One region of the Streptomyces sp. NPDC055189 genome, then DNA from elsewhere that is predicted to be linked to it. Evidence: predicted binding sites of a transcription regulator. Region 1 holds the regulator's gene; the other holds the start of a gene.

Region 1 (7,667 bases):
ACAACTACGCGGACACCCTGATCGACGAGGTGCGGCTCGCACGGAAGGTGCTCGGGGACGACCCGCGCCCCGTCCGGACCGTCTTCGTCGGGGGCGGTACGCCGACGCTCCTCGCCGCATCCGACCTCGTACGCATGCTGGGCGCGGTCCGGGACGAGTTCGGGCTCGCGGACGACGCGGAGATCACCACCGAGGCGAACCCGGAGTCCGTCGACCCGGCCTACCTGAGCGAGCTGCGGGCCGGCGGCTTCAACCGCGTCTCCTTCGGGATGCAGAGCGCGAAGCAGCACGTACTGAAGGTGCTCGACCGTACGCACACGCCCGGGCGCCCCGAGGCGTGCGTGGCCGAGGCGCGGGCGGCGGGCTTCGAGCACGTCAACCTGGACCTCATCTACGGCACGCCGGGCGAGACGGACGAGGACTGGCGGGCCACCCTCGACGCGGCGATCGGCGCCGGGCCCGACCACGTCAGCGCCTACGCCCTGATCGTCGAGGAGGGCACGCAGCTGGCCCGGCGGATTCGGCGCGGGGAAGTGCCGATGACGGACGACGACGTGCACGCGGACCGGTATCTGATCGCCGACGAGGTCCTCGGGGTTGCGGGCTTCTCCTGGTACGAGGTGTCCAACTGGGCCACTTCCGAGGCCGGGCGGTGCCTGCACAACGAGTTGTACTGGCGGGGGGCCGACTGGTGGGGGGCCGGGCCGGGGGCCCACAGCCATGTGGGGGGTGTGCGGTGGTGGAACGTGAAGCATCCGGGGGCTTATGCGGGGGCGCTTGCCGCGGGGCGCTCGCCGGGGGCGGGGCGGGAGATTCTCGCCGATGAGGACCGGCGGGTGGAGCGGATTCTGCTGGAGCTGCGGCTGCTTGAGGGGTGTCCGTTGTCCTTGCTGCGGCCTGCGGGGCTTGCGGCGGCGGGGCGGGCGCTGGCCGAGGGGCTGCTTGAGGCGGGGCCCTTTGAGGAGGGGCGGGCGGTTCTTACGTTGCGGGGGCGGTTGCTGGCGGATGGGGTTGTGCGGGATCTGGTGGATTGAGGTTCGGACGGGCCCTGCGGGGCTTTCCCCAACCCCGCCCCTTCCCGAAAACCCGCTCGGCGCGGGGGCCCTGTGCCTTGTGGTTGCTGTCATCACCGGCTCCGCCGAGTTCGTCCTCAAACGCCGGACGGGCTGAATGATCTCAGCCGGGCCGGGTGGGCAAGCGCGGGGTAATCGGGTGGGTGGGCGGGAAAAATCCGCCGCGGAGCGGCGGTGTAGTACGCGCCGTGCAGCGGCCGTGCAACGCGCCGTACGCAGGGAACGTGGCCCGCGACGGGCTACTCCTCCGGGCCCGTGACGAAGTCGATCAGTTCCTCCACGCGGCCCAGCAGCGCCGGTTCCAGATCCCGGTAACTGCGCACCGAGCCCAGGATCCGTTGCCACGCGGCGCCCGTGTTCGGGGGCCAGCCGAGCGCCTCGCAGACGCCCGTCTTCCAGTCCTGGCCGCGCGGGACGCGGGGCCACGCCGAGATACCCACGGACGACGGCTTCACCGCCTCCCACACGTCGATGTAGGGGTGCCCCACCACCAGCGCGGAGGAAGAACTCACCTCCGCCGCGATCCGGGACTCCTTGGAGCCGGGCACCAAGTGGTCCACCAGGACGCCGAGGCGTGCGTCGGGGCCGGGGGAGAACTCCGCGACGATCGCCGGGAGGTCGTCGATGCCCTCCAGGTACTCGACGACCACGCCCTCGATGCGCAGGTCGTCACCCCACACCCGCTCGACGAGCTCCGCGTCGTGCCGCCCCTCGACGTAGATCCGACCGGCACGGGCGACCCGGGCCCGCGCTCCCGGTACGGCCACCGAACCGGACGCGGTACGTGTGGGACGTACGGGAGAAGCAGCCGCTGACGGGCGGACGAGGGTGACCGTCCGGCCCTCCAGGTCGAAGCCCGCGGGAGTCATCGGGAAGACCCGCTGCTTGCCGAAGCGGTCCTCCAGGGTCACCGTCGGACCCTCCGCCGTCTTCTCGCAGCGGATCACCGCCCCGCAGAAGCCGGTGCTCAGCTCCTCCACCACGAGGTCCGCCTCCGCGGCGACCTCGGGCACGGGCTTCGGCTTCTTCCAGGGGGGAGTCAGGTCCGCGGAGTACTGGCGCATTCGCATGACGATAAGAGAAGCGGCGTACGACCGGCTACGACACGCCGAAACGGGCCGCCAGTGTGGCGCGTTGCGCATGGACAAAAGCCGCATCGACCACCGCGCCGTGCCCCGGCACGTACAGCGCGTCCTGCCCGCCCAGTTCGAGGAGCCGGTCCAGCGCCGCCGGCCACCGCTCCGGTACCGCGTCGTCGCCCGCCTGCGGTTCGCCCGACTCCTCGACCAGGTCGCCGCAGAAGACGATCTCCGGGGAGCCGTCCGTGCCGGGGACCAGGACCGCCAGGTCGTGGCCCGTGTGGCCGGGGCCGACGTTCGCGAGCAGGACCTGCACCCCGCCGCCCAGGTCGAGCGTCCACTCCCCGCACACCGCGTGGTGCGGCCGGACGAGCAGGTCGGCGGCCTCCGCCGCGGCGTCCGGGGCGACCCCGTGCCGGACGGCCGAGTCGCGCAGTTCCTCGCGGCCCCGCGCGAGGAGCTTGTCGACGCCGACCGCGCCGTACACCTCCACGCCCGCGAACGCCGCCGCACCGAGCACATGGTCGAAGTGCGGGTGCGTCAGGGCGAGGTGAGTGACCCGCCGCCCGCCGCCGAGAATGCCGCGCGCCTGAGTGCGCAGCTCCGCCCCCTCGCGCAGCGTCGCCCCCGCCTCGATCATCAGGGCCGATTCGCCGCCGACGACAAGACCCGCCGTACAGTCCCAGACAGGAAGGCGCCGCCGCCCCACATGCGGCGCGAGCCGCTCCCAGCCCGCCTCGTCCCAAGCCAGTGCCACGTCCATACGCCGACGCTAGCCCGCCGGCGGTCGCTCGGCAGCCGCTGCCCTTGCCGGGCCCGTACCTCACGGCCGTACACTGGGCGCGGCGCAGGCTGGCACTCACCCGAGGGGAGTGCCAGGCAGGGCCGCAGGACGGGCAGGACAGACAGGTTTCAGGGCAAAAGGTGGAGGTGTGCGCGGATGCTCAATGAACGCAGGCTCGAGGTGCTGCGCGCCATCGTCCACGACTATGTCGGCACCGAGGAGCCCGTCGGCTCCAAGGCGCTCACCGAGCGGCACAGCCTCGGGGTCTCCCCGGCCACCGTCCGCAACGACATGGCGGCACTGGAGGAGGAAGGGTTCATCGCCCAGCCTCATACGAGTGCGGGGCGCATCCCCACGGACAAGGGGTACCGCCTCTTCGTCGACCGGCTCGCGGGCGTCAAGCCGATGGCTGCGCCGGAGCGCAGGGCCATCCAGAACTTCCTCGACGGCGCCGTCGACCTCGACGACGTCGTGGCGCGCACGGTGCGGCTGCTGGCGCAGCTGACCCGGCAGGTCGCGGTCGTGCAGTATCCGTCGCTCACACGGTCGACGGTGCGGCACGTGGAGCTGCTCTCGCTGGCTCCGGCCCGGCTGATGCTCGTCCTGATCACGGACACGGGCCGGGTCGAGCAGCGCATGATCGACTGCCCCGCCCCGTTCGGCGAGACCTCGCTCGCGGATCTGCGGGCGCGGCTCAACAGCAGGGTCGCGGGCCGTCGCTTCGCGGACGTGCCGCAGTTGGTGCAGGACATGACGGAGTCCTTCGACGCGGAGGACAGGGGCACGGTGGCGACCGTGCTCTCCACGCTCCTCGAAACCCTCGTCGAAGAGACCGAAGAGCGGCTGATGATCGGCGGAACGGCCAATCTCACCCGCTTCGGACATGACTTTCCCCTCACCATCAGGCCCGTCCTCGAGGCCCTTGAGGAGCAGGTCGTCCTGCTCAAGTTGCTTGGCGAGGCCACAGATTCGGGCATGACCGTACGGATCGGTCACGAGAACGCCCATGAGGGACTCAGCTCTACGTCCGTGGTCTCCGTCGGCTACGGTTCGGGCAGCGAGGCAGTAGCCAAACTCGGCGTGGTCGGCCCGACCCGCATGGACTATCCGGGAACGATGGGAGCAGTACGCGCAGTGGCACGTTACGTCGGACAGATCCTGGCGGAGTCGTAAGTGGCCACGGACTACTACGCCGTACTAGGCGTGCGCCGCGACGCTTCCCAGGACGAAATCAAGAAGGCCTTCCGGAGGCTTGCGCGAGAGCTTCACCCGGACGTGAATCCGGACCCGAAGACTCAGGAGCGCTTCAAGGAGATCAACGCCGCGTACGAGGTGTTGTCGGACCCGCAGAAGAAGCAGGTCTACGACCTCGGCGGCGACCCGCTGTCCCAGGCGGGCGGCGGCGGTGGCGCGGGCGGTTTCGGAGCCGGTGGCTTCGGCAACTTCTCGGACATCATGGACGCGTTCTTCGGGACGGCGTCGCAGCGCGGCCCCCGGTCGCGCACGCGCCGCGGCCAGGACGCCATGATCCGGCTCGAGATCGACCTGGACGAGGCGGCCTTCGGGACCACCAAGGACATACAGGTCGACACGGCGGTCGTCTGTACGACCTGCAGCGGTGAAGGCGCCGCGCCGGGAACGTCCGCCCAGACGTGTGACATGTGCCGCGGTCGCGGTGAGGTGTCGCAGGTCACGCGGTCCTTCCTCGGCCAGGTCATGACGTCGCGGCCGTGCCCGCAGTGTCAGGGCTTCGGCACGGTCGTGCCCACCCCGTGCCCGGAGTGCGCCGGCGACGGCCGCATCCGGTCGCGGCGGACGCTCACCGTGAAGATCCCCGCCGGTGTCGACAACGGCACGCGGATCCAGCTCGCGGGCGAGGGCGAGGTCGGCCCCGGCGGCGGCCCCGCCGGCGACCTGTACGTGGAGATCCACGAGCTGCCGCACGCCGTGTTCCAGCGGCGCGGGGACGACCTGCACTGCACGGTCACCATTCCGATGACGGCCGCGGCTCTGGGCACCAAGGTGCCCCTGGAGACGCTGGACGGCCTGGAAGAGGTCGACATCCGGCCGGGCACGCAGTCCGGTCAGTCGGTGCCGCTGCACGGCAGGGGCATCACGCACCTGCGGGGCGGCGGACGAGGCGACCTCATCGTGCACGTCGAGGTCCTCACGCCGACCAAGCTGGACGCGGAGCAGGAGCGGGTCCTGCGGGAGCTCGCGCAGCTGCGCGGCGAGGAGCGGCCCACGGGGCAGTTCCAGCCGGGGCAGCAGGGGTTGTTCTCGCGTCTCAAGGATGCGTTCAACGGGCGGTAGCGCCTTGAGCAGTACCTTTTGGACGCCCCCGGTGTCGGGTCAGCCCGTGCCGGGGGCGCTTCGTTGTCCGCGGGCCGTCGTGGTTGCTCGCGCAGTTCCCCGCGCCCCCTACGGGGCGCTCTCGCCCCTTGCGGGACGCGATTCGGCCCCCCGGCCAGGTCATGGCACGATGCGTTCATGCCCACCGCACTGACCGATCTCTGCCGCCTTCCGATCGTGCAGGCCCCCATGGCCGGCGGCGCTTCCTGCCCCCAGCTCGCCGCTGCCGTCTGCGAGGCCGGAGGGCTCGGATTCCTCGCCGCCGGGTACAAAACCGCCGACGGGATGTACCAGGAGATCAAACAGTTGCGCGGGCTCACCAGCAGGCCGTTCGGCGTGAATCTCTTCATGCCGCAGCCCGAGTACGCCGACGCCGCCGCCATCGACGTCTACCGCAACCAGCTCGCCGGTGAAGCCGCCTGGTACGAGACGCAGCTCGGTGACCCGGACAGCGGCCGCGACGACGGCTACGACGCCAAGCTCGCGATCCTCGTCGAAGACCCGGTGCCGCTGGTGTCGTTCACCTTCGGCTGCCCCACCCGCGACGTCTTCGACGCCTTCGCCCGTGTGGGCACGATCACGGTCGTCACCGTCACCACGCCCGAAGAGGCGCAGACCGCCCAGTGGTCCGGCGCCGACGCCGTGTGCGTCCAGGGCATCGAGGCGGGCGGCCACCAGGGCACGCACCGCGACAACCCCGAGACGGACGGCGCCGGGCTCGGCCTTCTCTCGCTCATCGCGCAGGTGCGCGAGACCGTGCAGATCCCGATCGTCGCGGCCGGCGGTCTGATGCGCGGCTCGCAGATCGCCGCGGTGCTCGCGGCGGGCGCCGACGTCGCGCAGCTCGGCACGGCCTTCCTGGTCTGCCCCGAGTCGGGCGCGAACGCCCTGCACAAGCAGGCCATGACGAACCCGCTGTTCACCCGCACCGAACTGACCCGCGCCTTCTCCGGGCGCCCCGCCCGGGGCCTGGTCAACCGCTTCATGCGCGAGCACGGGCCGTACGCCCCCGCCGCCTACCCCCAGATCCACCACCTGACCAGCGGTCTGCGCAAGGCCGCTGCCAAGGCCGGTGACGCGCAGGGCATGGCGCTGTGGGCGGGACAGGGACACCGCATGTCGCGGGATCTCGCGGCCGGGCAGCTGGTGGAGGTGCTCGCGGCCGAACTGGCCGAGGCGCAGGCCGCGTCGGCGGCCGGCGGACAGGGAACCCAGCCCGGCGGCCAGGCATGACCGCGCCCGTCTTCGTCGTCGAGACCTTCGAGACCTTGGCGAAAGCCGGCGCGGGCGGCGACGGACGCTACGTACTGGACGGTGCCGAAGGGCGCCACGCCGTCTCCGTGAAGCGGCTGCACGCCGGTGAGGACGTCGTCCTGACCGACGGCGCCGGCCGCTGGGCGAACTGCGTGGTCACGGACACCGAGGGCAAGGACCGGCTGATCGTGCGGATGGACTCCGTACGGGAAGAGGCGCCGCAGGAGCCCCGGATCACCGTCGTACAGGCGCTGCCCAAGGGCGACCGCGGTGAGGTCGCCGTCGAGACCATGACGGAGACCGGCGTCGACGCGATCGTGCCCTGGTCGGCGTCGCGCTGCATCACGCAGTGGAAGGGCGAGCGCGGGCTCAAGGCGCTCGGCAAGTGGCGCGCCACGGCTCGCGAGGCGGGCAAGCAGTCCCGCCGGGTGCGCTTCCCCGAGGTCGCCGATGCCGCGTCGACCAAGCAGGTCGCGGCGCTGCTCGCCACGGCCGACCTCGCGGCGGTCCTGCACGAGGAGGGCAGCGAGCCGCTGGCCGCGGCGGAGCTTCCGGCGGCCGGGCACATCGTCCTGGTGGTCGGCCCCGAGGGCGGCGTATCGCCGGACGAGCTCGCGGCGTTCGCCGACGCGGGCGCGAAGCCGTACCGCCTGGGGCGTAGCGTGTTGCGTACGTCGACCGCGGGGACGGCGGCGGCAGCCCTGCTGCTCGGGCGCACGGGCCGCTGGTCCTGAACTCCCGTGCCATGTAAGGGGGATGCCGTGGAACTCGCCCAAGTGCGCCTGCTCGTATCGGACTTCAGCGCCTGCTATCACTTCTACGCCGAAATCCTGGGCCTCAAGCCCCAGTCGGGGGCGACGGAGGGGCCGTACGAGAAGTTCAGTGCGGCGACCGGCTCCGCCGGGATCGCGCTCCAGGACCGCTCGATGATGGCCCGGCTCCTCGACGAGCTGGAGGAACCCGCGACGGGGCACCGCTCACTGGTGGTGCTGCGGGTCGACGACCTCGACGCGTACTGCGCCCGGATCACCGGGCGCGGCGGAGTCGTCGTCCACGGACCCGCGCCGCTGACGGAGCGCATGCGGGTCGCCCATCTCAAGGACCCGGAAGGGAACTTGGTGGAGT
Region 2 (7,667 bases), on a different contig from region 1:
CCCCCGAGGGCGGCCCCAGCCCCGAGATGGGCGAGCGCATGGGTGCGCTGCTGGAGGAGATCACCAAGGCGGGCGTCATGCTCGACACCGCCGGGCTCACCCCGAGCGCCCAGACCACCCAGGTGCACTTCGAGGGCGGCAAGGTGTCCGTCACGGACGGCCCGTTCACCGAGGCCAAGGAGGTCGTCGGCGGCTACTCGATCACGCAGTGCAAGGACAAGGCCGAGGCGGTCGAGTGGGCGAGCCGGTTCCTGAAGACCCACGACGAGCACTGGACCGTGACGGCTGAGGTCCGGGAGATCATCGAGGGCTGAGCGGCCGGCGCAGGCTCTCGCCTGCCCTGGCCGGCTCTCGCCGGCCCTTTGCGGTGACACCGCGGGGGTGCTCTGATGGGTGGCCGTGACGGCCCACTCCTCAGAGCCCCCTCGCCCGGACACCCCTCGCCCGGACACCCCCAGCGGCGCCATCGAGACGGTCTTCCGCATAGAGTCGCCGCGCCTCATCGCCGGTGTCGCGCGGATCGTGCGCGACGTCGGCATCGCGGAGGAGCTCGCGCAGGACGCGCTGGTCGCCGCGCTCGAACAGTGGCCGCTGACCGGCGTCCCCGACAACCCGGGCGCCTGGCTGATGACCACCGCCAAGCGCCGCGCCATCGACCTCGTACGCCGCAGGGAGCGCTACGCGCGCAAGTTGGCGGAGATGGGCCGCGACCTGGAGGCCGCCCCACCCCACGTGGACGAGCCCGTCGACCCCGATGACATCGACGACGACCTCCTGCGCCTCGTCTTCACCGCCTGCCACCCCGTGCTCTCCGCCGAGGCCCGCATCGCGCTCACGCTGCGGCTGCTCGGCGGTCTCACGACGACGGAGATCGCCCGCGCGGTCCTCGTCCCCGAATCGACGGTGGCCCAGCGCATCGTGCGCGCCAAGCGCACCCTCGCCGCCAAGGGCGTGCCCTTCGAAGTGCCGTACGGAGCCGAGCGCGAGGCCCGGCTCGGGTCGGTGCTCGAAGTCATCTACCTCATCTTCAACGAGGGGTACGCGGCCACCGCGGGCGACGACTGGCTGCGGCCGTCCCTGTGCGAGGACGCCCTCCGGCTCGCCCGCGTCCTTGCCGGGCTGATGCCGCAGGAGGCCGAAGTGCACGGCCTCGCGGCGCTGTTGGAGCTCCAGACGTCCCGCGCGGCGGCGCGTACGGGCCCGAAGGGCGAGCCGGTGCTCCTCGCCGACCAGGACCGCCGCCACTGGAACCGCCTCCTGATCCGGCGGGGCTTCGCCGCCCTCGCCCGCGCACACGCGGCGGCTGCGGGAGCGGCGGGTCCTTACGCACTCCAGGCCGCGATCGCCGCCTGCCACGCGAACGCCGCTTCGTACGAGGAGACGGACTGGCCCCGGATCGTCGCCCTGTACGAACTCCTGGCCGCCCGCACTCCCTCACCGGTGATCGAACTGAACCGCGCGGTGGCGGTGTCGATGGCCTCGGGCCCGGCGGAGGCGCTGCGCCTGGTGGACGCGCTGCGGGACGAGCCCGCTCTGAAGGGCTATCACCTGCTGCCGAGCGTGCGGGGTGACCTGCTGTTGCGCCTGGGCCGTGCGGCGGAGGCGCGGGGGGAGTTCGAGCGGGCGGCGGGGCTTACGCGCAATGAGCGGGAGCGGGAGTTGTTGCTGGGGCGGGCGGAAGGAATCAGCCCGTCCGGCGTTTGAGGACGAACTCGGCGGAGCCGGTGACGAGGGCGAGCGACGCCCCGCCTTCAGGCCCCCACCGGCCGCCCGATCAACATCGCCGGCGCCCCCGCCACCCGCGTAAGGAACACCGTCGCGGAGTTCTTGCCCTGCGGCTTCACCTTGCGCCGCAGCTCTTCCGGCTCCACCGCTGAACCCCGCTTCTTCACCGTCAGGATCCCCACCTCCCGCTCCCGCAGCACCGCCTTCAACTTCTTGACGCCGAAGGGCAGTTGATCGGTGATCTCGTACGCCACCGCGTACGGCGTCGCGTGCAGCGCGTCGGAGGTGACGTACGCGATGGTCTCGTCGATGAGACCGCCCTCCACCCGCGCGGCCACCTCCGCCACCAGATGCGCACGGATGACGGCGCCGTCCGGTTCGTAGAGATAGCGGCCCACCGCCCGTACCTGCGGGTCCGGCAGCATCGCGTCGAGCGGGGACGACAGACAGGCGCCCGAGGGCAGCAGCGTCGCGCGGTGCGAGGACGGGGCGTCCGTGCCGAACCACAGCACGGCCTCCTTCACGTCACCGCCGTCCGAGATCCACTCCGCCGCGGCCTCGGCGGGAACGGCCTCGTGCGGAATGCCGGGGGCGATCTTCAGTGCCGCGTGCGGGGCCTTGAGAGCGGCCCGGACGGCCCAGGAGAGGGGTGGGGAGTAGGCCTCGGGGTCGAAGATGCGACCCCGCCCGCCACGCCGCGCCGGGTCCACGAACACCGCGTCGTACGCGGCCGTGTCGACCTCGGTGACGTCGGCCTCGCGCACCTCGATGAGGTCCGCGAGCCCAAGCGCCTCCGCGTTCGCGCGCGCCACCGCACAGGTCAGCGGGTCACGGTCGACGGCGAGTACGGCGATCCCGGCCCGGGCCAGGGCGATCGCGTCGCCGCCGATGCCGCAGCACAGATCGGCCACGCTGCGTACGCCCAGGGACTTGAAGCTCTCGGCGCGGTGCACGGCCACGCTGGTGCGCGTCGCCTGCTCGACGCCGTTCGGGGTGAAGAACATCCGCCCCGCGTCATCGGCGCCGAACTTCGCCACCGCGCGCCGCCGCAGCCGCGCCTGTGCGAGCACCGCCGTGACCAGCTCCGCCGGGTGCTCGCGGCGCAGTCGGGTGGCGACGGCGAGCTCCCGTGCCGGATCGGCGTCCCGCACCTCGTCGAGATCGAGCAGCGACCGGCCTTCGGCGGTGAGCAGCGCGGAGAAGGAGGTCAGGGCGGCCGGGGCGCGGTCGAGGTCGTTCACCCGGTCCATTGTGGGCCAGTCGGTGGATGGTGCGCGCCCGGCGGCGGTGCCTGCCCTGCGGCAGCGCCGTGAGCTGCAAAGATCCGGCGCCATGCAACTAGTACGACAAAAAGATGAATTCAGGGCAAAGCGGGAGAGGCGGGAGCGGGGTCCGGCGCGGCGCAGGCGCCGGGCGACGGGCCGGACGCGGGCCGGGGCCGCCGTGCTCACCGTCGCCGCGATCGCCTCCGGATGCGCATCGGGCGCCGACGGCGGAGCGAAACCCGCACCCGGTCAGCAGCGCCTGGACGCGCCGCCCGCCCGCGCCCTCGACACCTACGCCCAGAAACTCCGCGTCGCCCAGGTCGCGCGCGCCGCCGCCGCGAAGCGCTGGGGCCTGGCGAAGACACCGCTGGCCGCGCCCGAGCCACCCGCCGAGAAGCCGAAGATCACCACGCGCAAGGGGTTCGAGGTCAAGGGCCAGGCGAATCTGCCGCCGGTCTTCACGACCATCCCGACGAAGAAGAAGATCGTCTTCCTGACCGTCGACGACGGCGCCGAGAAGGATCCGGCGCTGCTCAAGATGATGAGCGAACTGCAGATCCCGTACACCGCGTTCCTCAGCGACTACCTGGTCAAGGAGGACTACGGCTACTTCAAGAAGATGCAGTCCCGCGGCGTCGGGCTGAACAACCACACCCTCCACCACCGCTACCTGCCGGGGCTTTCGTACGCGGGCCAGCGGCGCGAGATCTGCGGCATGCAGGACATCATCCACAAGCGCTACGGCAAGCAGCCCGAGCTCTTCCGTCCGCCGTACGGCAACTACAACGCGGACACGCTGCGTGCGGCCAAGTCCTGCGGGATCAAGGCCGTGCCGCTGTGGGCGTCCGAGGCCTTCGCCGACCACATGGAGTGGCGCGAGTGGGACCGGGACCTGCATCCCGGCGACATCATCCTCACGCACTTCCGGGGACGCGAGGACTGGAAGGGCACGATGCCCGACATGGTCCGCAAGGTCATGAAGACGGTCACCGACAAGGGGTACGCGGTGGCCAGGCTGGAGGACTACCTGTGACCGGGCGGGCGCGACGATTCCTGGCGGGCGCCCTCGCGGCGGGAGTGCTCGCGCCCGCACTGCTCACCGGCTGCGCACAGTCGGTGGACCCGATCGAACGCCTGGGCAGGAAAGCGGCGGAGAAGGTCCCCAAACGGAAACAGGAAGCCGACCGCTGCGCCCGCCCGCCGGCCCGCGAGGCGGAACCGGTGGCCACGGCCGCACCCGCCGGCCCGCAGAAAACAGGACAGAGTCCGGACGCGGAGAAGGGGCCGCTGGCCCCCGAAAAGCCTTGCACTGAAGGGCGAGGAGCCGCCCCCGCACCACCGCGGAGCAGTCCGTCCCCATAAGACCCGCGTCAGCGAATTAGCAGTCCGCTTGACCGAGTGCTAATCCCCGTCCTAGTGTCAACCCTGGCACTCACCACTGGAGAGTGCCAACAGCGACGGGCAGGTCCGGCACCCGCGACGACGGATCCACCTGGTCGCCACCCCAGACTGTTAACCCCGTAGATCTCCGAAGGGGGAGACCGGATCGTGACGACCGCCAGCTCCAAGGTTGCCATCAAGCCGCTCGAGGACCGCATTGTGGTCCAGCCGCTCGACGCCGAGCAGACCACGGCCTCTGGCCTGGTCATTCCGGACACCGCGAAGGAGAAGCCCCAGGAGGGTGCTGTCCTCGCCGTGGGCCCGGGCCGCTTCGAGAACGGCGAGCGCCTGCCGCTCGACGTGAAGGTCGGCGATGTCGTGCTGTACAGCAAGTACGGCGGCACCGAGGTGAAGTACAACGGCGACGAGTACCTCGTCCTCTCGGCTCGCGACGTGCTCGCGATCGTCGAGAAGTAATTCACCTGCTTCACCAGTTTTGCTTTTTGAGTTGCGCCCCTGGTCACCCCGCTGCTGATTGCCGGGCGGCGAGGGGCGCAGTTCGTTGCTGGACATTTTCCGGGGGCTCCCCCCGGACCCCCTGAGTTTTCGAGAGGGCTGAACCGCTCCCATGGCGAAGATCCTGAAGTTCGACGAGGACGCCCGTCGCGCCCTTGAGCGCGGCGTCAACAAGCTTGCCGACACGGTCAAGGTGACGATCGGCCCCCGCGGCCGCAACGTCGTCATCGACAAGAAGTTCGGCGCCCCCACCATCACCAACGACGGCGTCACCATCGCCCGTGAGGTCGAGATCGAGGACCCGTACGAGAACCTCGGCGCGCAGCTCGTCAAGGAGGTGGCGACCAAGACCAACGACATCGCGGGTGACGGCACCACCACCGCGACGGTTCTCGCCCAGGCCCTGGTCAAGGAAGGCCTGCGCAACGTAGCCGCCGGCGCCTCCCCGGCCGCCCTGAAGAAGGGCATCGACGCCGCCGTCAAGGCCGTGTCCGACGAGCTCCTCGCGACCGCGCGCCCGATCGACGACAAGGCCGACATCGCGGCCGTCGCCGGTCTGTCCGCCCAGGACCCGCAGGTCGGCGAGCTCATCGCCGAGGCGATGGACAAGGTCGGCAAGGACGGTGTCATCACCGTCGAGGAGTCCAACACCTTCGGTCTTGAGCTCGACTTCACCGAGGGCATGGCCTTCGACAAGGGCTACCTGTCCCCGTACATGGTGTCCGACCAGGAGCGTATGGAGGCCGTCCTCGACGACCCGTACATCCTGATCCACCAGGGCAAGATCTCCTCCATCCAGGACCTCCTGCCGCTGCTCGAGAAGGTCATCCAGGCCAACGCCTCGAAGCCGCTCCTGATCATCGCCGAGGACGTCGAGGGCGAGGCCCTGTCGACCCTGGTCGTGAACAAGATCCGCGGCACCTTCAACGCCGTCGCGGTGAAGGCTCCCGGCTTCGGCGACCGCCGCAAGGCCATGCTCGGTGACCTCGCCACCCTCACGGGCGGCACCGTCATCGCCGAAGAGGTCGGCCTCAAGCTCGACCAGGTCGGCCTCGACGTGCTCGGCACCGCGCGCCGCGTGACCGTCACCAAGGACGACACCACGGTCGTCGACGGCGGCGGCGACGCCTCCGAGGTTGCGGGCCGCGTCAACCAGATCAAGGCCGAGATCGAGGCCACGGACTCCGACTGGGACCGCGAGAAGCTCCAGGAGCGCCTCGCGAAGCTGGCCGGCGGCGTGTGCGTGATCAAGGTCGGCGCCGCCACCGAGGTGGAGCTCAAGGAGAAGAAGCACCGTCTGGAGGACGCCATCTCCGCGACCCGCGCCGCGGTCGAGGAGGGCATCGTCTCCGGTGGTGGCTCCGCTCTGGTGCACGCCGCCAAGGTGCTCGGCGACTCCCTCGGCAAGGAGGGCGACGAGGCCACCGGTGTCGCCGTCGTCCGCCGCGCCGCCGTCGAGCCGCTGCGCTGGATCGCCGAGAACGCCGGCCTCGAGGGTTACGTCATCACCTCGAAGGTCGCCGAGCTCGAGAAGGGCTTCGGCTTCAACGCCGCGACCGGCGAGTACGGCGACCTGGTCAAGGCCGGCGTCATCGACCCGGTCAAGGTGACGCGCTCCGCTCTGGAGAACGCCGCGTCGATCGCTTCGCTGCTTCTGACGACCGAGACCCTGGTCGTCGAGAAGCCGGCCGAGGAAGAGGCTGACGCCGGTGGCCACGGCCACGGTCACTCGCACTGACGCTGACGCTTGCGCGTAGCTGTGACGGAGGCCCGGTACCCCGCGTTGGGGGTACCGGGCCTCCGTGCGTTTTTCGAGTGCGGGACCGTCGTGGCTTGTCGCGCAGTTCCCCGCGCCCCTTAAGGGGCGCTCTTCTTACTGCGGGCCGTACTTCCTGCCCGTCCGGGACGTCACCCCGCCCAGCAACGCCCTCGGCGTCACCTTCACCACGCCCATCAGGGCCTTGTACCGCGGGTCCGGGATGGACAGGGTCTTGCCGCGCGCCAAGTCGGCAATCGCCGCCGTGACCAGCTTGTCCGCGTCCAGCCACATCCACTTGGGGATGTTGGACGTCCCCATTCCGGCGCGCTCGTGGAACTCGGTCCGTACGAATCCGGGGCACAGGGCCATCAGACGCACCCCGGAGCCTGCCAGATCCTTCGCCGCTCCCTGCGTGAACTGCACGACCCACGCCTTCGAGGCGCCGTACGTCCCGCGCGGCACGAACGCCGCCACCGACGCGACGTTGACGACGCCCCCGCGGCCCCGCTCGCGCATCGACTCCGTCGCCGCCGACGTGAGGCGGAGCACTGCCTCGCAGTGCACCTTGAGCATCGTCAGCTCGTCCTCGATCGACACCTCCAGGTACTGGCCCTTGTTGCCGAACCCGGCGTTGTTCACCAGGAGGTCGACCGGATTCCTGCGGTCCGCGAGCCGCTTCTCGACGGCGGCGATCCCGTCGTCCGTCGCGAGGTCCGCGGTCAGGACCTCCGCCTCGATGCCGTGCCGGTCGTGCAGTTCGGTCGCCTGTTCCCGCAGCCGCTCGGTGTTCCGTGCCACCAGGACCAGGTTGTGGCCGTCACCGGCGAGCCGCCGGGCGAAGGCCGAGCCGATACCGGCGGTGGATCCCGTAATCAGAGCCGTAGTCATGGACCAAGGCTAGTGAGATCCCGGAGCCGTCGTGTCGCCCGGACTGCCCTCGGGACCGCCCCCGTACTTCTGCGCGTACTTCCGGGCCGTCACGATCAACTCGGAGTGCAGCGCGTCGCCCGCCGCCAGCAGGC

What was found. The regulator HrcA, encoded in region 1, represses chaperone genes, less so after heat shock. The targets are predictions, from matches to a motif close to TTNGCACTCNGNNNNNCNGAGTGCNAA.
Region 2: groES (co-chaperone GroES) is a predicted target of HrcA. The motif match lies at 4,369-4,395, and genes of this name have one in related genera.

Annotation. Positions count from the first base shown of each region.
Region 1 covers NZ_JBSGSG010000053.1:14,231-21,897, reverse strand. The annotation lists gene hemW (radical SAM family heme chaperone HemW) at 1-1,034, shown strand, start outside; gene ACWFR3_RS29970 (DUF3097 domain-containing protein) at 1,313-2,137, opposite strand; gene ACWFR3_RS29965 (MBL fold metallo-hydrolase) at 2,172-2,915, opposite strand; gene hrcA (heat-inducible transcriptional repressor HrcA) at 3,093-4,109, shown strand; gene dnaJ (molecular chaperone DnaJ) at 4,110-5,249, shown strand; gene ACWFR3_RS29950 (nitronate monooxygenase) at 5,427-6,521, shown strand; gene ACWFR3_RS29945 (16S rRNA (uracil(1498)-N(3))-methyltransferase) at 6,518-7,276, shown strand; gene ACWFR3_RS29940 (VOC family protein) at 7,304-7,667, shown strand, end outside.
Region 2 covers NZ_JBSGSG010000013.1:66,226-73,892, forward strand. The annotation lists gene ACWFR3_RS12695 (YciI family protein) at 1-314, shown strand, start outside; gene ACWFR3_RS12700 (RNA polymerase sigma factor) at 394-1,704, shown strand; gene ACWFR3_RS12705 (class I SAM-dependent methyltransferase) at 1,752-2,975, opposite strand; gene ACWFR3_RS12710 (polysaccharide deacetylase family protein) at 3,058-4,023, shown strand; gene groES (co-chaperone GroES) at 4,539-4,847, shown strand; gene groL (chaperonin GroEL) at 4,999-6,624, shown strand; gene ACWFR3_RS12725 (SDR family NAD(P)-dependent oxidoreductase) at 6,760-7,533, opposite strand; gene ACWFR3_RS12730 (MOSC domain-containing protein) at 7,543-7,667, opposite strand, start outside.